DNA from 4 places in the Paenibacillus sp. FSL H3-0469 genome. Region 4 is predicted to be linked to each of the others. Evidence: riboswitches for the same ligand, from Rfam matches in the RefSeq annotation. Region 4 holds a riboswitch; each other region holds the start of a gene.

The links. A riboswitch is a leader RNA that binds a small molecule or an ion and turns the genes downstream of it on or off. The one in region 4 is predicted to bind cyclic di-AMP.
Positions count from the first base shown of each region.
Region 1: linked by a shared signal. The riboswitch ahead of NSS83_RS03675 (alpha/beta hydrolase) and the one ahead of NSS83_RS20305 (C40 family peptidase) in region 4 are both predicted to bind cyclic di-AMP.
Region 2: linked by a shared signal. The riboswitch ahead of NSS83_RS09345 (hypothetical protein) and the one ahead of NSS83_RS20305 (C40 family peptidase) in region 4 are both predicted to bind cyclic di-AMP.
Region 3: linked by a shared signal. The riboswitch ahead of NSS83_RS04250 (APC family permease) and the one ahead of NSS83_RS20305 (C40 family peptidase) in region 4 are both predicted to bind cyclic di-AMP.

Region 1 is NZ_CP150302.1:879,781-884,260, forward strand. Features, by position in the region: gene NSS83_RS03650 (Na(+)/H(+) antiporter subunit C) at 1-124, shown strand, start outside; gene NSS83_RS03655 (Na+/H+ antiporter subunit D) at 121-1,596, shown strand; gene NSS83_RS03660 (Na+/H+ antiporter subunit E) at 1,602-2,084, shown strand; gene NSS83_RS03665 (Na(+)/H(+) antiporter subunit F1) at 2,084-2,377, shown strand; gene mnhG (monovalent cation/H(+) antiporter subunit G) at 2,367-2,726, shown strand; cyclic di-AMP (ydaO/yuaA leader) riboswitch at 2,724-2,856, shown strand; gene NSS83_RS03675 (alpha/beta hydrolase) at 2,864-3,676, shown strand; gene NSS83_RS03680 (TrkH family potassium uptake protein) at 3,756-4,480, shown strand, end outside.
Region 2 is NZ_CP150302.1:2,111,613-2,116,092, reverse strand. Features, by position in the region: gene NSS83_RS09355 (MMPL family transporter) at 1-1,216, opposite strand, end outside; gene NSS83_RS09350 (TetR/AcrR family transcriptional regulator) at 1,246-1,872, opposite strand; cyclic di-AMP (ydaO/yuaA leader) riboswitch at 2,485-2,667, shown strand; gene NSS83_RS09345 (hypothetical protein) at 3,152-3,706, shown strand; gene NSS83_RS09340 (SPFH domain-containing protein) at 3,725-4,480, shown strand, end outside.
Region 3 is NZ_CP150302.1:998,282-1,002,761, forward strand. Features, by position in the region: gene NSS83_RS04250 (APC family permease) at 129-1,946, opposite strand; cyclic di-AMP (ydaO/yuaA leader) riboswitch at 2,075-2,235, opposite strand; gene NSS83_RS04255 (disulfide oxidoreductase) at 2,462-2,896, opposite strand; gene NSS83_RS04260 (DsbA family protein) at 2,893-3,657, opposite strand; gene NSS83_RS04265 (ATP-binding protein) at 3,751-4,480, opposite strand, start outside.
Region 4 is NZ_CP150302.1:4,596,625-4,601,104, forward strand. Features, by position in the region: gene NSS83_RS20295 (GNAT family protein) at 1-410, opposite strand, end outside; gene NSS83_RS20300 (C40 family peptidase) at 692-1,183, opposite strand; cyclic di-AMP (ydaO/yuaA leader) riboswitch at 1,188-1,330, opposite strand; gene NSS83_RS20305 (C40 family peptidase) at 1,718-2,146, opposite strand; cyclic di-AMP (ydaO/yuaA leader) riboswitch at 2,204-2,342, opposite strand; gene NSS83_RS20310 (hypothetical protein) at 2,555-3,388, opposite strand; gene NSS83_RS20315 (M1 family aminopeptidase) at 3,398-4,480, opposite strand, start outside.

The DNA of each region.
Region 1 (4,480 bases), 3.7 Mb from region 4:
TCTGATCCTGACCTCTATCGTGATCAGCTTCGGCGTAACTGCCTTCTATTTCGTGCTTGCTTACCGCTCTTATCAGGCCTTAGGTACGGATGAAATCGACAGTATCAAGGAGGCCAAGGAATGAATAACCTTCTGGTTCTGCCTATTCTGATTCCGTTATGTACAGCAGTGATTCTGATTCTATTCAAAGAGCAGATACGCCTTCAGCGGGGGATTAGCGTAGTTAGCGGTATCCTTACTATCCTTAGTACAGCCTTGCTGGTTACACGTGTACATGCTGATGGCATTCTGACCTTACAAATGGGAGGGTGGGTACCCCCTTACGGAATTGTATTTGTTGGAGATATGTTCGCTTTACTAATGGTGATGATGGCTTCCATCGTAAGCTTCGCCATATTGCTCTATTCCTTCAGCAGCATTGGAGAGCAGAGGGAGCGGTATTATTATTATACTTTCTTTCATTTTTTGCTGGTCGGGGTATACGGCTCTTTCCTTACAGGAGATATTTTCAACTTGTTCGTCTTCTTTGAGGTGATGCTGATTTCTTCATATGCCCTTATCTCCCTGGGAGGGACCAAGCTGCAGTTACGGGAGACGGCGAAATACCTGCTGATCAATATTGTGTCGTCAACGTTGTTTGTAGCAGCCGTAGCGTATCTGTATGCGGCTGTAGGGACGCTGAATATGGCGCATTTGTCACAGCGGATTGCTGAAGCGGGGCAAGGAGGCATATTGAACGTAATTGCTGTACTTTTTTTAATCGTATTCTCCTTAAAAGCGGGGCTGTTCCTGTTCTATTGGCTCCCAGGATCGTACGGCGCACCGCCTTCGGCGATCAGAGCACTATTTGGTGCTCTTCTTACCAAAGTAGGACTATATGCCATTATCCGCACGTTCACCCTGATGTTTGTGAATGATACCAGTCTCACGCATAGCTTGATCGCCTGGATGGCTGCGGCAACCATGATTCTGGGCAGCATTGGGGCAGTGGCCTACAAGGATATCACTCGGATTCTTAACTATAATGTCATTATTAGTGTCGGATTTGTGGCTTTCGGGCTTGCTGCAGGTACCGGGGATTCGCTGAACGGAGTCATCTTCTATCTGCTTCACGATATGCTGGCTAAAGGGCTCCTGTTTATACTGGGCGGATTAATCATCTCCGCAGCAGGAACAGATCGTTTGAGTGGTATGGGAGGCATGATCAAAAAATATCCGCTGCTGGGCTGGATGTTCTTCATCCTGGCTCTTGCATTGGTAGGGATTCCGCCGCTGAGCGGTTTTGCCGGAAAGCTGCTGATCATCCGCGGAGCTTTGGATGCCGGTATGCTGACACTGTCTCTGATCGGTCTCGGCTCAAGCTTTATGGTGCTGTATTCCTTAATCAAGATGTTCAGGCTGGCCTTCTGGGGAAATGAACCTGAGAGAGAACTGCCTGCTGTGAACCTGAAGAGAGCTTCTGCTGTCGCCGCTGCACTGCTTGTGCTTGTCATTGCAATGGGTATTGGAGCAGATGCTCTATATGCCTATGTAGCACAGGCCGGAGAGGTTCTGGCTTCACCTGCGGAATACATTCAAGCCATACTGAAGGAGTAGATATAATGGCTCTACAATTCTTGTTTAATCTGTTAGTTGCTTTATTGTGGATGGCAATCAATAATAGCAGCTCCGGCGCCACTTTTCTTATCGGGTTTCTGCTCGGCATAGGGATGCTGCTGTTATTCAGAAGATCCAAGCCTCAGGCCCGGCCATTTTATTTAAAACGCCTATGGTCCATATTCAAGCTGCTGCTGATCTTTATCCGCGAATTGACCATCTCGAACTTTGTGGTAATTTATCATATTCTTCGTCCGAAGCTGGCGATCCGCCCTGGAATATTCGCCTATGAGACGGCGTTAACCTCAGCCTGGGAAGTTACACTGTTGTCTTGTCTAATATGTCTGACTCCTGGCACGCTGACCCTTGATGTGTCGAGGGATGGGAAGACCCTATTTATTCATGCCATTGACATCAAAGATGCTGAGGAAATGGTGAAGCAGATCCGGGGTAATTTCGAACAAGTGATCATGGAGGTGACCCGCTGATGGTCTCCGTACTATTAACTACCGCATTGATCATTCTGGGAATGGCCATACTCGCGTGCCTGTTCCGGCTTCTGAAAGGACCTACCCGTTCGGATAGGGTGGCCGCCCTAGATACGATAGGCATTCATGTACTGGCTATGATTACTGTCATTAGTATGCTGCTGGATACCCGCAATTTTCTTGAGGTAATTCTGGTTATAGGTATTCTGACGTTTATTGGAACCACTGCACTCGCAAGGTATATCGAACGTGGGGTTGTTGTGGAAGAAGGAGGGGAACTGCATGACAGGTGAGTTGTTTAGCTCGATTCTAGTGGTGCTGGGCGCCATTTTTTGCGGCATCAGTGCCTTTGGCCTGATCCGGCTGCCCGATGTCTATCTGCGTTCACATGCGGCCACCAAAAGCGCAACGTTCGGGGTGTTATGTTTACTGGGCGGCGGCTTCCTTTACTTTTGGTTCAAAGATGGAGAGATCAGTGTCAAGCTGCTGCTGGCGATTCTTTTTGTATTCATCACTTCGCCGGTCGCAGGCCATCTAAATGGCCGGGCGGCCTACCGTTCGGGCGTTCCCTTGTGGAAAAACAGCGTACAGGATGATCTGCTGACCCATAAGGAAAGAAGTAAGGAGCAATCTGAGAAATGATATTTGCCGCTGAATTCCTGTAAAGGAAACGGGGGAACCAAAAGTTCCGGGGTGAATCTCGAGAATATCGAGTAGGGCTACTCAGGTCCGAATCCGTCAGCTAACCCCGTAAGCGTTCATGAGAGGGGAATCCTGCAGTGCCTATTGTTGATGTCAACGGAACAACCTTGTATTATGAGATATCGGGTAGCGGTCTGCCCATCGTTTTTATCCATGATTATTCGACCTCCCACCATCTTTTTGAACCACAGGCGGAATATTTCAGTAAGCGCGCGAAAGTAATTGTCTATGATCTAAGAGGAAACGGGCTGTCAGGGAAGATGAATGTTGAGATTGGCCGGATCGTAGACACTCAAGTTGAGGATCTAAAGGCATTATTAGATAAGCTGGATGTAGAAAAGATTGTAATTGTAGCCTGCTCCAGTGGAGCTATACTTGCCCAGAAGTTCGCCTATCTATTCCCTGAGCGGGTGATTACCATGATTTTGGTGGATAGTTATTTTCAAGGTGATTACTCTGCTAGCGGAAGTAAGTTGAAAGAAGCGTTGCAGTTCTGTGCCTGGATTTCTCATTATCTCCCTGCTGAAATGTTTATCAAGCCTTTACGTATCACCTATCACAGGTGGCTCTTGGCTTACCATATCTTGAGAAAAGAGCTTATGCATAAACGGACGACAGAATGGATTAAGCAACGCATGGCGTTGAAGTATTCGGACGGTTACGGGTTTGCGCTGCGGCTGCAAATTCCGGTGCTGATCGTGTCAGGTAATCACAATGAGCGGGTGTTAGAGCAAGTTAAAAAAACAGCGGCTAAGTATCCCAAAGCTCATTTAGCGATCATCGAGAATGCCATGTATCCTAGTCACCTATGTCAACCGCAATTATTTAACCGGCTTTTGCTCGATTATCTAAAGGATCAACAGTGTTTTCAACAAGAGCTACCTGGCTGATACTCTCACTGGACACACACCCTTGAAGGTGACGCAGCGCTGTTTATTTACGAAAAGAATCATTACAGGAGCCAGTGATATGTTTACAAAAAGGTACCTTTGGTTTACTCGAAAACTCAGTCTAACCTCATCAAGAATTATTCTTTTAGGTTTTGCTGTAACCATCATTCTGGGGACAATTATGTTGTCCTTACCGGTATCTTCATCCACCGGAACTAGTGTGGGATGGCTAAATGCATTGTTTACCTCAACTTCAGCTGTGTGTGTCACTGGATTGGTGGTGCTGGATACAGGAACCGACTTTTCCAACTTTGGACAAATCATTATCCTGCTCCTCATTCAAATCGGAGGATTAGGATTCATGACGTTCAGTGTTCTAATTGCCGTAATTCTGGGGAAGAAGATTGGGCTGAAGGAGCGTTTACTCATCCAGCAATCTTCGAACTCCATTGAAACACAAGGGGTCGTCCGGCTATCACTAAGCATTGTACTAATCTCATTTATCTTCGAAACTCTTGGGGCATTGTTGTTGACCATCCGGTGGGCGAATGACCTGGGTGTTGCCAAAGCCCTATATTATGGAATTTTCCATTCCATCTCGGCCTTTAATAACGCAGGTTTTTCATTATGGTCGGATAGTCTGAGCCGGTATGTTGGTGATCCGTTAGTCAATATTGTCATTTCATTTTTATTTATCATTGGTGGAATTGGATTTATTGTGATTCTGGATCTATACCGCAAGAGAAGCTGGAAGGCTCTGTCTTTTCACACAAAAATCGTGCTAATCACTTCAGGAGTGCTTTG
Region 2 (4,480 bases), 2.5 Mb from region 4:
GGGATAAGGCCAGCAGGACGTTGATCAGAACACTGGCCGCAGCCACAAGTGCCATTGTCGATAAGAAGCCGATGCCAATGACGAGCATGCCGCACAGGGCGATAATAACGGTCAGACCCGCGAAGAATACAGCACTGCCTGCGGTGCCCAGAGCACGGCTGGCTGCTTCCGCTGCGCTTAATTTCTCATCCAGGATCAGACGGCGTTGCCGGTTCACAATGAACAGCGAGTAGTCGATCCCTACGGCGAGACCGATCATCACGGCAAGAACCGGTGTAATATCGTTCATCTGGATCAGGCTGCCGAGGGCAAACGCACCTCCGACGCTAATGCCGACTCCGAGAAGCGCGGTCAGCAGCGGCAGGCCTGCGGCTACGACTGAGCCCAGTGTCAGGAACAATACGACGGCAGCAACGGCCACGCCGATCGCTTCTGTGGAGCCGATGGCCGGCATGCTTTTGAGCGAGTCGCTTGGAATCGCCGTAATGCCTGAACCGGACTGTTCGACCTCGGATACGGTATCGATGATATTATCCGGCACATCCGATGGCAGAGATGTCTGCTGAACGGTGAACTGGAACTGGAACAGGGCAATGCTGCCGTCAGCCGACAGCATCACGCCGGGAACCGGCATCCCGTCGGCCATCAGCGGGCCGAACGGGGCTGCCTGAGCCGCAGCGCCTTGGCCCGCAGCGGCGGAAGGATCGGCGGCGGCGGCTTGGCCGGCAGCGGCGGAAGGGTCGGCGGCAGCTTGGCCGGCCGCAGCGGAAGGATCGGCAGCGGCGGAAGGATCGGCGGCAGCGCCCTGGCCCGCGGCGGCAGAAGGATCAGCGGCGGAAGGGTCAGCACCGGCGCCCTGGGCCGCCGCAGCCGCTTGGGCTGCCAGCTCCATAGGGTTAATGACATATTCCATGTTGTACACATCATTAATGGCCTTCAGGAGCAGCGCAGTACGCTCAGGCGTATCGAGACGTTCTCCTTCCGGCGCAGTGAAGGCGATGCTTGCCTGCCCTCCGGCAGCAGCGGGCAGCTCTTTTGTCAGCTTATCCAGCACTTTTTGCGACTCAGTGCCTTCAATTTTCATCTCAGAGCTGGATTGAATGCCGTTGACTCCAATCAGGGTGCCTACAACTCCGAGTACAATGATCCAGACTGCAATGAAGGCCCAAGGCTTGGCATAAGCAGATTTTCCTAAGCGGTATAGAAAGGTAGACATGTAATGGTTTCTCCTCTTTATCTGTGAATTTAGAAGCCGTTGCGTAAATAAGCAAACATGGAATTCAGGTATTGTTCAAACAGCATGGCATCGGAGCCTTCACTCAGCTGTTCGCCCGGCAGCATGACATTCAGCCGTCCGTCCAAGATAGGCACGAAGGCCCCATAGACGGCACCTACCAGCAGGTGGGTATATCCATCGGCATACCGTCCACGGGTGAACTGCTCCAGCGTGTCCTGGGCGGTGATCTGCAAATGCCGAAAGACATTGAGAATGTAAGGCTCCAGAGACGGATACTGATTCGCCAAAGAGACGAACTGCCGCAGCTTATGCAGGAACTCCGAGGTGAATTGCAGCTTCAGCAGATTGTACAGGGCATCGAGCGGTGTAGCATCGGGCGGCAGAGCAGCCAGCGGGTTATTTTCTTCCTCTTTCTCTTGGACAGCAATAATGCCAATGAAGTAGGCAGCGACTGCCTCTTCTTTACAGGAGAAGTAATTCGCAAAAGTCCGCCGGGAATACCCGGCCTTCTGAACAACATCGTCGACAATGAAGCCGTCCATGCCATGCTCAAGCGCAAGCTCGAAGGCCGCTACGGCTAAGGCGTAGGAGGTGGCTTCCTTTTTTTTGTCCCGCAAATTCAGTTTCGAATTCAAATTTCAACGTTCCTCCTTTCTTCAAAAGTTAAAGGCGCTATAGAATCTATAGATTCTATTATTGCTCAAAGGGAAAGATTGCACAATGAGCATCGAGTGACGGAAGTGTGAATGTTTTAAATTTGTAATAATGAGCTGGAGAAAAAAGGTGGGGGATGAGGGATGAGTTAGGAGGAAGTCATTGTGAGGATAATGAGAAATGGTGGAGTAGGCGAGTAAGTGCGTAGGTACGTAGATGAGTAGGTGAGTAGATGAGTAGGTGAGTAGATGAGTAGGTGAGTAGATGAGTAGATGAGTAGATGAGTAGATGAGTAGGTGAGTAGGTGAGTAGGTGAGTAGGTGAGTAGGTGAGTAGGTGAGTAGGTGAGTAGATGAGTAGATGAGTAGATGACTAGGTGAGTAAGTGAGTAGGTGAGTAAGTGAGAGGATGAGTAATGTTGGTGTAAACAGACGATAGCGCGAGCAAATCCCCGGGCGGATAAGAGCAGAGCTGAAGAATGCGCCTTCATTCGCGAAGGGACAGCAATTTTGGCTTCTTTTGTCATCCGTGAGGTTTTACATTAAATGGCTGCAGGCGTAAGATTCAATCAACAACCGAATGAAATGACACTGTTCTTGAAATGGCTGAATTCCGTAACGGGAACGGGGGAACCAACTGGTGCAGGCGGCTTAAGGATGGGCTGCTGAGTACCCGGGGTGAATCCTTGCCAGCGTGCTACTATGGCTCTGGTGAGGTAGGGCAATCTCGCTGTCCGAATCCGTCAGCTAACCCCGTAAGCCTCGAAGAGAGAGGATGAGCGCCATGATCGATTAACCGACCACGGAGAGCCCTGCTGCTGTGGTCTTTTTGTTGTGCAGGAGAGGGATAAATCCCACTAATTGCGCTGAAAATGGGCTGGATGCGGAAATGAGAGGGATTAATCCCTCAGATTGCGCTGAAAATGGGCTGGAGGTGGAAATGAGAGGGATTAATCCCTCAAATGCAGAGGAAAGTGGGAGGATGAAGAGCACAAGTGCACCTGAATCCCGGCAATGTTGGCTAAACGAGCAAATGAAGAGCACAAGTGCACCTGAATCCCGGCAATGCCAAGTTGCGTCTCAGCCCCTACTAACCAAGCAGCCTAAAGTGAAAATTAAAGGAAATAGTGACGGAGAGAAGCACAATTAAATCATATAACAACATTAATTAGTCAATTTAAATACGAATTAGTCTTGTATGTACCACATTAGTCTGTTTCCGCATCACCCAAATAGTCAGCTAATGCATCATCACATTACATTGAAAGGAGGGGTTACCATCGTTACTGTATTTATCGTCTGCTTCTGGGTGGGCCTCCTGCTTATCCTCAGCGGCAGCATTCATGGACATGGTCTGGCAGGCCACCTGCATGTCGGGGGCGGGGATGCGGGTGGACCGGGCTTCCTGCCGATTCTTCCGTTGATGGTGTTTGTCACCGTCTGGGGCGGCACGGGGTATATGCTTGTCAATTACAGCGGGATGCAATTGCTTGCCGTAGTGCTGGTCTGTACTTTGATTGCCCTGCTGCCGGGCATTCTGCTCTACACCGTGCTGGCACGGGTGATGACCCGGTATGACAGCAGTATGAGTGAACTGGATTATGATCCGGCCGGCCAGCTCGGGTATATCAGCATCGCCGCAGCGGATGGGGCTGTGGGAGAGATGAAGTATGTGCTGCACGGGACCATGCGCTCCATCGGCGTGCGGGCGGAATCCGGCCAGCAGCTGCTGCGGGGCGACCGGGTGATTATTGTGAAGACGGATAAGGGGATCGCAGCGGTCACTCTGTTCGAACGGGAAATGGAACATAACTAACGGGGAGTGTCGGAGCAAATGTTAATTTTATATGTAACCGGAGCTATTGTTGTAGTGATTCTGCTGGCGTTAACCAGTATTGTGACCGCGTATAAAAAGGTTCCGCCCAATCAGGCCATGATCGTATACGGTCTCGGCGGCAAAAGAGTGGTTCAGGGCGGCGGGACGTTCGTCATCCCCGGCTTTCAGAACAATAAAACCATCTCCATGATGCTGATGAGCTTCGATGTTATCCCGGCGCAGGCCATGTTCTCTCGTCAAGGCATCAAGCTGAACCTGGAGGCAGTCGCCCAAATTAAGATTAAAAGCGATCCAACCGCGATTCTCACTGCCAGTGAACAGTTCATTGACCGGCCGGAAGAGGACCGTGAGACGATTATTTTGCATTCGGTGGAGGGTCATCTGCGCGGCCTCATCGGCCAGCTCAGTGTAGAATCCATACTCAAGACCCCAGACGAAATCAACAGCAAGATGCGGGAGACCTGCTCAGAGGATCTCGACAAAATGGGGCTGGAGGTGGTCAGCTTCACCATCAAGAAGATTACCGACGACAAAGGGTACATCGACAATATGGGGGTGCCCGAGATTGAGCGTATCCGCCGCGACGCCAGTATTGCCAAGGCCGAAGCCGAACGCGACATTCAGATCAAGCAGGCCGAAGCGGAGAAGGAATCCTCCATTGCCAAAGCCAATGCCCATCAGGCGACCATAGAAGCGGGAACCGCCGCCCGTGCGAAGGAATCCCTGTTCGAGAAGGAGCTGAATATTAAGCAG
Region 3 (4,480 bases), 3.6 Mb from region 4:
TTACTTTCTTCTTGTCTATACTGATGATATTGATTCTCATTCTCTATGTCAACCAATAACTTATAGTAACGGCAAAACGGCCGCCTCCGCAATAAGCAGAAACAGCCGTCTTCCTATAATCCTCTATATTATTTATGCAAATGGAAAGGAACCGTGGCGATGACAATGTCCTTCTGATTCATTAAATAAGAGCGGATGAACAAGCTGGTCTGATTATGCAGCACTGCCTGCCACCAATGCTTGGTCACGAATTGCGGAATCAGGACAGTAATATGATCCGTTGAAGAGGTCTTCCACTCTACTGTATCGATGAACTTCACCAGCGGGCGGATAATACTGCGGTAACGGGAGCGCAGGACGATCAGGCGAACTCCGGGGTTCCACTCCTCCCACTTTTGCTCCATCTTGTGAATCTCTTCTTCATCGAAGCCTACATATACAGCGACCACATTATCGGTCAAAGACTTCGCATAGCTGATCGAATGCAGTACAGCGCGGGTCACACCGGCGACAGGAACGACTACGGTGCTTCCTTTGATACAAGGCTTATCTGTTGCCGGACAGATTCGCAGCTGATCGGCAATATTCATATAATGGCGGTGAATCCGGTGGAACACGATAATGACGACCGGCAGGAAGATGAAAGCCATCCACACGCTGGAGAATTTGGTGATGATGAAGATCATGGTGATCGTTAATGTAGTTAGCATCCCGACCGTATTCACGGCGAACTTGCTCTGCCAGCCTTGCGGCTTCGTTCTGTACCATTGGACCATCATGCCAAGCTGCGATAGCGTGAACGGAATGAATACCCCTACTGCATATAATGGAATAAGTCCTTCTGTATTCCCGTGAAACGCCGCTACCAGCACTGCCGACATGACGCCGAGGAAAATAATACCGTTGGAGAAGCCGAGCCGGTCGCCGCGCACCATGAAGGCATGGGGCAGATATTTGTCTTTGGCGAACATGAACGCCAGCAGCGGGAAGGCTGAGTATGCCGTATTGGCTGCCAGGAACAGGATAACCGCCGTAATCCCCTGAATGAAGAAGTACAGCCCGCCCCGGCCGAAGGTAGACTCGGTAATCTGTGAGACCACGGTAGCCTTCTCATCAGGCATGATGCCGTACCAGTAAGCGAGCAGCGTAATGCCTGTGAACATCACCCCGAGAATGAGGCCCATGAGCATCAGCGTTTTGGCTGCATTTTTCTCCGCCGGCGCTTTGAAGTTTGGAATGGCATTGGAGACAGCCTCAACCCCGGTCAGAGCCGAACAGCCGGAGCTGAATGCCTTCAGCAGCAGAAACATACTCACGTTCGACACCGCCGAGCCAATCTCAGGAACCTGGGCATGAGCCCCGCCGGTTACATATTTGAAGATCCCTGCGATAATCAGCACGAAGATGGAGACGACGAACAGATAGACCGGGATAGCGATGAACGAAGCCGATTCGGTCACCCCGCGCAGGTTAACAATCGTTAAGAGCAAGATAACAGATACCGCTATGAGGACACTATGATTATGCAGATTTGGAAAAGCTGAAGTGATCGCATCCGTCCCCGCCGAGGCGCTTACCGCCACCGTCAGAATGTAATCCACCAGCAGAGAGCCGCCGGCCAATAAGCCGGTATGCACCCCCAGATTGCTTTTGGCGACAATGTACGCGCCCCCGCCCTGGGGATAAGCGAAGATCGTCTGCCGGTAGGATAAAATCAGAATAGCCAGCAGGCCCAATACGGCTAATGCAATTGGCAATGAGTACCAGATGGCGGTGAACCCGGCGGCCACCAGTACGATTAGAATTTGTTCTGTTCCGTAGGCTACAGACGAGAGCGCATCAGAAGACAGGACAGCCAGTGCTTTCACCTTGGATAACTTTTCATGATCGAGTTCGTTCGACTTCATCGGACGCCCGATCAATAGTCGTTTTACCTTGCTTACCATTGTAGTAACAGTTCCTCTCTTGGTTAAGTTGAAACGGGTTTCCCTGCGCTGTTTTCATAAGTGGATTTCATAAATGCAGGCACCAAAATAAGCATACGGAAATGATCCGCATGCCTTAGAGTGCATGGTCATTATCCCACTGCTGGCTTACGAGGTTAGCTGGCGGATTCGGACTGTGGTAGCCCTACGGTTACAGGCCCTGGCGGCCCGCTCCGATTCACCCCTTTTGGCCTTGGCCAAAGTGTGGTTCCCCCGTTTTTCCATCCGGAAAATTCAGCGCATATTCAACTTCTCACAAGGACTAATATTAAGCTACAACGCGTCTTCCGTAAAGCGTGGAAACAAATGAAAAAAGAATGAAAAGCACTCAAAACAACCAAATTCATCATCCGGTATGTCTTGATCTTTCATTCTCTTTCATTATCCCTTTAACACGTGATTTTACAGGGTTTTTGTATAATATTTTTTGCTAAAATTAAGGGCATTCTCTTCTCTTCCTTCTGCCCGTCAGCTACTTACTCTGCAGGCTCCTCTTTGCGTCCTGTCCAGAGCAGAATGGAGATTAAGGCAAAGGCTATAAGTGCAAGCAGAGGGACCGTTACAAATCCGAACCAATTCAGATAATCCTTGTTGCACGGTACGCCAATGGTGCAGGGAAGCACCTTGCTGAGCGCCGGAATTTTCTGCTCTGCATAATGATAAATAGAGATGCAGCCGCCGATCAGACTAAGAGGAAGCACATAAGGAATGATCCGCTTGTCCGCCCGGTAGGTGGCGATCCCCAGCAGGAACAACTGCGGGTACATGAAGATCCGCTGGAACCAGCACAGCTTGCACGGCTCGTAATGCAGGACCTCACTGAGATACAGGCTGCCCGCTACAGCTACCACACAGACGAACCAGGCCAAGTAGAGACAATTACGCCGGCAGAAGGCAGAGAAGGCGGTCATTGGGCGGCCCCTGCTCCCGCTGCTGCTGTTGCTGCCTGAATCTGGGCGTCAATCGCCTCCATATTGAAGGGCTCGTTCACCTTGATGCCGTTCACGTACAAGGATGGCGTATTCGTTACGCCCGTATCGGAGCCAAGCTGAATATCCCGGTCCAGTTCCTTCGCATAGGTGCGGTCATCAATATCCTTGCGCAGCAGGTCATAATCCACCGGCAGCTCCAGCTGCTTGGCGAGACTCACCATGAAGTCGGGCGTAGCCCACTCCTTGTCTTCATTCCCCTGGTTGGCATAGATCGCATCGAAGTATTTCCAGAACGCTTCCTGGTTCTGATGATACACCGATAGCGCTGCCAGGGAGGCCGTTCTGGAATCCTTGCCGATGAAGGCCAGATTCACGAAATAGAAGGCTGCTTTATTCTGATCTACATAACCTTGAACGATCTGCGGTTTGATCACACCGGTGAACTGGGCGCAAGCCGGACATTTGAAATCACCGAATTCCACAATTTTGACCGGAGCATCCTCCTTGCCGAGCCGCATCATTTCACTGTAATTGAAGGCAACCGGCTTACTGTCTGTGCCTGCAGGCGAAGAGTCCTTCGAAGCAAGCATGAATAAGCCTACAAAAATAATAACGACGATGGCCACCGTACTCACGATCAGAATTCTCGTTTTCTGCTTCTGCTGTTCCTGCTCTGCCCTGCGCTTCTCCTGCTTACTCATCTGGGGAGCCATGACATTGTTCTTTTTTGTTTTGCTCAAAGAGAGTTCCTTTCCGTCCTCAGGACTGTCGTGATAAAAGAATAGTTACTTTCAAAGTATATAATGTTAACTCTCTTGTTGGCAATCGCTGTCTTATACGGCTTCATTCTCCTCTGCTGACTCCCCGCCTCCTGTATCCTTGCCGAAAAACACCTCCGGGGAATGCTCCTGTGACTGCAGCTTAATTCTGAAGAAGAACTGTGTGCCGCCCCCTTCTGCCGGTTCTGCCCAGATCTCTCCTTGCATCAGGTCTACGAGCTTCTTGCAGATCGCAAGGCCCAGACCCGTCCCGGGGTATTTGCGGGTATGCGACCCGTCCACCTGTGAGAAGGACTGGAAGAGCAGCTGCAGCTTATCCGGTGAGATGCCAATGCCCGTGTCGCGCACCATGAATTGCAGCGCCTGAGCAGCCTCCCTGACGCCATAGGACTCCACCTTAACCGTTACCGTGCCGGATGGCGTGAATTTCACCGCATTGCCGATCAGGTTGATCAGAATCTGACGGACACGCGCAGCATCTCCGGTGAACTTGTCGGGAAGCCCCTCTTCGATCTCAAGCTTCAGGGTTAATGGTTTGTCTTGTGTGCTCACCGTGAACAGGTCCATACAGCCCTGGAGAAGCGCCTTCAGCCCGAAAGTATCCTTGTTCAGCGTGAGGCCATCCGCTTCCAGCCGGGAGATATCGAGAATATCGCTCATCACATTCAGCAGAGCATGGCTGCTTGTACTCTGAAGCCGCAGGAGCTCCAGATGCTCAGGGTTGCTGATCTCCTCAGCCAGCAGCTGGTTGACGCCGATAATGCCGTTCAGCGGCGTGCGGATC
Region 4 (4,480 bases):
AACCCGCATTTCTGGTAAGCGCGGATGGCGCGCTGGTTCCAGGTCAGCACCTCCAGGTCGATCTCACGCTCCGGGTAACGCGCCCGTGCTGCCTGAACAATAGCTTTCATGAACAGATGCCCCATGCCGTGACCGCACAGCTCGGGCCGCATTCCAACACCAAGCCGGACTACCCCCTCCATCGGAAAGAGCTGGGCGAAGCCGCACAGATCCCCCTGTCCGTTCACTACAGATACATATTGCTCACTTCGCAGCTGCGGGTCTCCGAACTCCACGCCCAGCGCCTGCATCTGCTCCCAGGACATCCAGCCGTAAATATTATACGGAGGCTTGTAGCTCCACTCACAGATCTCAGCGGCATGCTGCGGCTCCATAGGCACCACATAAAAGGTTAGCGGGGAGCTTATCATTAGGCGAGGCCTCCTTCCAGACGAAACGGTACCATCCTTTAAAGAGGCGGCAAAGCCGTTTCTGCTTGTTCTTAATATTAATTATATACAAAAACGGCTAGTTTCGACGCAAATTCCTTGCGGAAATGCAGAAACTTGACAAACGCCAATAATTATTTTCCGAAAGTTCAGAATCGGTGTTTTACAAATATAGAGGCGGGTAAGTAATTTTATAGACAAAAAAAAGCCCTTCTCCAAGATTTCGGCAAAAATCTCGGAAAAGAGCGTTTGGTTACAAAGGATTATTGTACATCATCATTGTCTTGGGAATCCGAAGCTACATTCTTGTAAGCATCTGTACTCATGATTCGTTTGGCGCCAACGTAACGGTTGACGTAATAGCTGTCACTCAGCGAACTGATGGTTACACCACGTGAGGAAGAGGCATGGGCGAATTCGCCGTCACCGACATAAACACCGACATGAGACACGCCTTTACCATTGGTATTAAAGAATACAAGATCGCCCGGTCTCATCTCGTCACGGGACACGGCAGTGCCCATCTGATACTGGGAGCCGGATTGATGGGGCAGGTTAATGCCGATCTTATCAAAAACATACATTGTAAATCCGGAGCAATCAAACCCGTTAGTTGATGTACCGCCGGACACGTATTTGGTTCCGATGGCTTTGTCAATCACTTTATCCATTTTGGAATCCGCGAAAGCGCTTCCTGCTCCGATGGTGAAGATAATGGACAAGCTTAGTACTGCGGCTGCTAGCTTCTTCTTCAAAAGTAAATACCCCTTCCAATGCCTACGAGGTTAGCTTAAGGGTTCGGTTGAAGGTCCCCTATGACCCCTCTTAGAATAGGAGGTCAATTCACCCAAAGTGGTTCCCCCGTTTCCCTAATTCATTAGGGAACTCGGCACGACTGTTGATTAGGATTAGCGGTTCATTCAATACATGACAAAACCTTTGTTAAAAGCGATTCAATAATTACAAAAATGTTACTAAAAGCTCACTGCGATAATTGTAACAAAGACTAATGCGCTTGGCAATCACTTATAACATATTAATGCATCTTTTTTGCTGTTTTTTAGAGTTATAGCCCTTTCGAAAGACTCATATCTATGCGCAGGGATTATTTTATATGATTTTTTCTTTGTTTTTGCAATAAAATGCTGTTTCAAGGCTGTGGATTCGGGTAAAAGGTAGAATAAGGAAAAGGAAAAACCCGGAAATGATTACGGCAATAATCATCCCGGGCTCGTATAAGTTACATTTAGTTGTTAGAGGCGGAAATATTCGGGGTATGCTTCAAGGGTTCAATCGTAAGCGACAGCTTGGTAGGCTGTTGTGCTCATTACTCGTTTGGCGCCAACGTAACGGTTGGCCCAGTAGGACTGGCTCATCGAACTGATGGTTACACCACGTGAACTTGAGGACTGTGCGAACTTCCCGTTTCCAACATAAATACCGACATGGGACACTCCATTACCCAGGGTATTGAAGAACACGAGATCACCGGAACGCAGATTGCTCTTGGATACACTTGTTCCAACTTTGTACTGTGCTTTGGAGGTACGGGGCAAGGTAAGCCCGACATTTTTGAATACATACTTGGTAAATCCGGAACAGTCGAAGCCGCTGGTGGTTGTGCCCCCGGTTTTATAAGATGTCCCAATGGTTTTTGAAATCACAGTATCCATTTTGGAATCTGCGAAGGCACTGCCTGCTCCGAGTGTGAATACCATCACAAGACCTAGTGCTGCTGCGGTGCATTTTTTCTTGAAATTCTGACTAATCAAAAGATGTACTCCTTCCAGGGCCTGCGAGGTTAGCTTAAGGATTCGGTAGAAGGTTCCCCTATGACCCCTCTAAAGCGAGATCAATTCACCCAAAATATGGTTCCCCCACTTCCCGGTGCAGGGAATTCGGCGTTTTGTGCACCAGAACAGTGACTTATCGGCATTGATTAAATTGCAATAGTTACGGAAGATTTTGCTTTAAATATTACAAGTTTGTTACTACTAGTACAGCCATCATTGTATCAGAGGATTTAGCCTTTTGCAAATGCTTTTGTCCTCCGGTTCAAGCAAAAAAGAGTCCTGCTCCCTGATAAGGGGCTGTGACTCTCTTTAGTATGCCGCTTCAGCAGCTTATTATTGTGGAAATGATTTACTGGACCAGAGGTGATACTGGGCAGCGATTCCCCACATATTCAACAGCGTGGAGGGCAGCGGAGCTGCCTGGCGGAGCATAAGTGCCGGCAATCCGGGATAGAACAGAGCAGAGGCGCTGCAGAGCAGAATTACGGCCAGGCTTCCCGCCCCCAGAATGACGGAAATACCGATCGAAGGCATCAGCACCTTCAGGCAGATTAGCAGCGAGGAGAACATGCCGGTACCTGCGGTATAGCCGAACTGCATATAGAGCAGAAGCTTGCGGACAAGGAAGAGATAGAGCAGCCAGCCCATTACATAAGGCACCAGCCTGAGCAGGAGCTGTACATCGAGAACGCCGCTGAGCAGATGACGGTACATACGCGGAAGCAGCCAATAGAGCGGCAGGAGGGTTAGCGCCCATTCAGCGAGGCTGAACATCAGCACCGGCAGCCCATATTTTCTCATTCCGGGAAAAAAGAACAGTCCCCGCGCTCCGTCGCGCTCCTGGTGAAGCTCGTGCAGCAGCCCTGCACGGATAAAGGGAGTCACCAGCAGCCTTAGCACTGTCAGCGCCAGCAGCATCCATAGCCAGTGCTGGACGGCAGGGTCGGTGTGCAGCGCGGTCTGCCCTTCGATATAATACAGCAGCCTGCCTATTCCGCTGCCGCCGGCATTTGCATCCGGGTAGCGGAGCAGGACAGGGACAACCGCGCTTTTAATGAATTTGTACAGGAAATATCCCCAGAACAGCCGGTAGATAAATAGCAGAATCAGTATATAGAACTGCTCTTTCATGCTGATCCAACCGCGGGCAATTGAACTTTTCACCATTCCTTCACCTCACCAGACAAGAGTTCCGAGCAGGGTTTCAAGCAGAGCAGATGCGCTAAGCGTCCAGCGGGAGAGTGTACGCGGCTCGAGCTCCGCCATTCTGAAATTATTTAGATGCCTGCTCTCCAGCAGAATGGAATGCCCCGGATCGATCTCTGCGGAGACCAGCGGCGCTTTATATGCTAACTCAAAGGAGGTTGCCTTACCCTCGCCATTCCAGTATTGCTGCACAGTGTACCCGTCTGCGAAGGTGAATTTAACGGGAACATCGGGGTACAGGCTGCCCTTATTGCTTACATCGACCACAGCGCTATAGCGGCTGCCCCCGCCATCGCTGTTGTCCGGTTTGACCGTGAGCCTGATATCATCAACTGCGAAGTCGGGTGCACCCCCGCTATAGACATACCGTTCAAAATAAGTCTGCCAGGATTGCTTGGTCACTTTCTCCACAACCTTCTGGAAGTCGGCGGTGGACGGATGCTGGAAGCGGTATTTGCGGGCATAAGCGGCGAGGATGGCATCCATATTCTTGGTCCCCGCGATCCGTTCGATATCCTTCAGCACCAGCTTGCCGCGAATGTACACATTGCGTGTGTAGGCATCATCACCAGTATATTTCCAGGTCTCCAGCTTAAGGGGCTGTGAGGAGGACACCAGGCTGGACTGCAGCGGGAGGCTAGAGACAACACCATATTCCTGTTCCATCAGCCGGTCTTCGGCATAAGAGGTAAAGCTCTCATCAAGCCAGGCTTCTTCGAATTCATTACTGGCCACCAGACCGTAGAAATACTGGTGCCCGATCTCGTGGATGATTGTGCGCTCCAGGGAAGTGCCTGGTGAAGTATCCGTGGCGCCGAAGGCGGTAATCAGGGTCGGATACTCCATTCCTCCGGCTCCGTTGCCGGACTCCGGCGGGACAACAATCGACAAGGTTGAGTAGGGATAAGGGCCGTACCACTTGCTGAATGCCGTCAGTGCAGCCTCAGCCGCCTGGAAGTAACGTTCCTGGAGATGCTTGTGCAGCGGGTCCAAATAGAGCTTAATCTTCACCCCGGGCACCTGCGGGGCGGAGAAAGCCTTCTCCGCAACCAC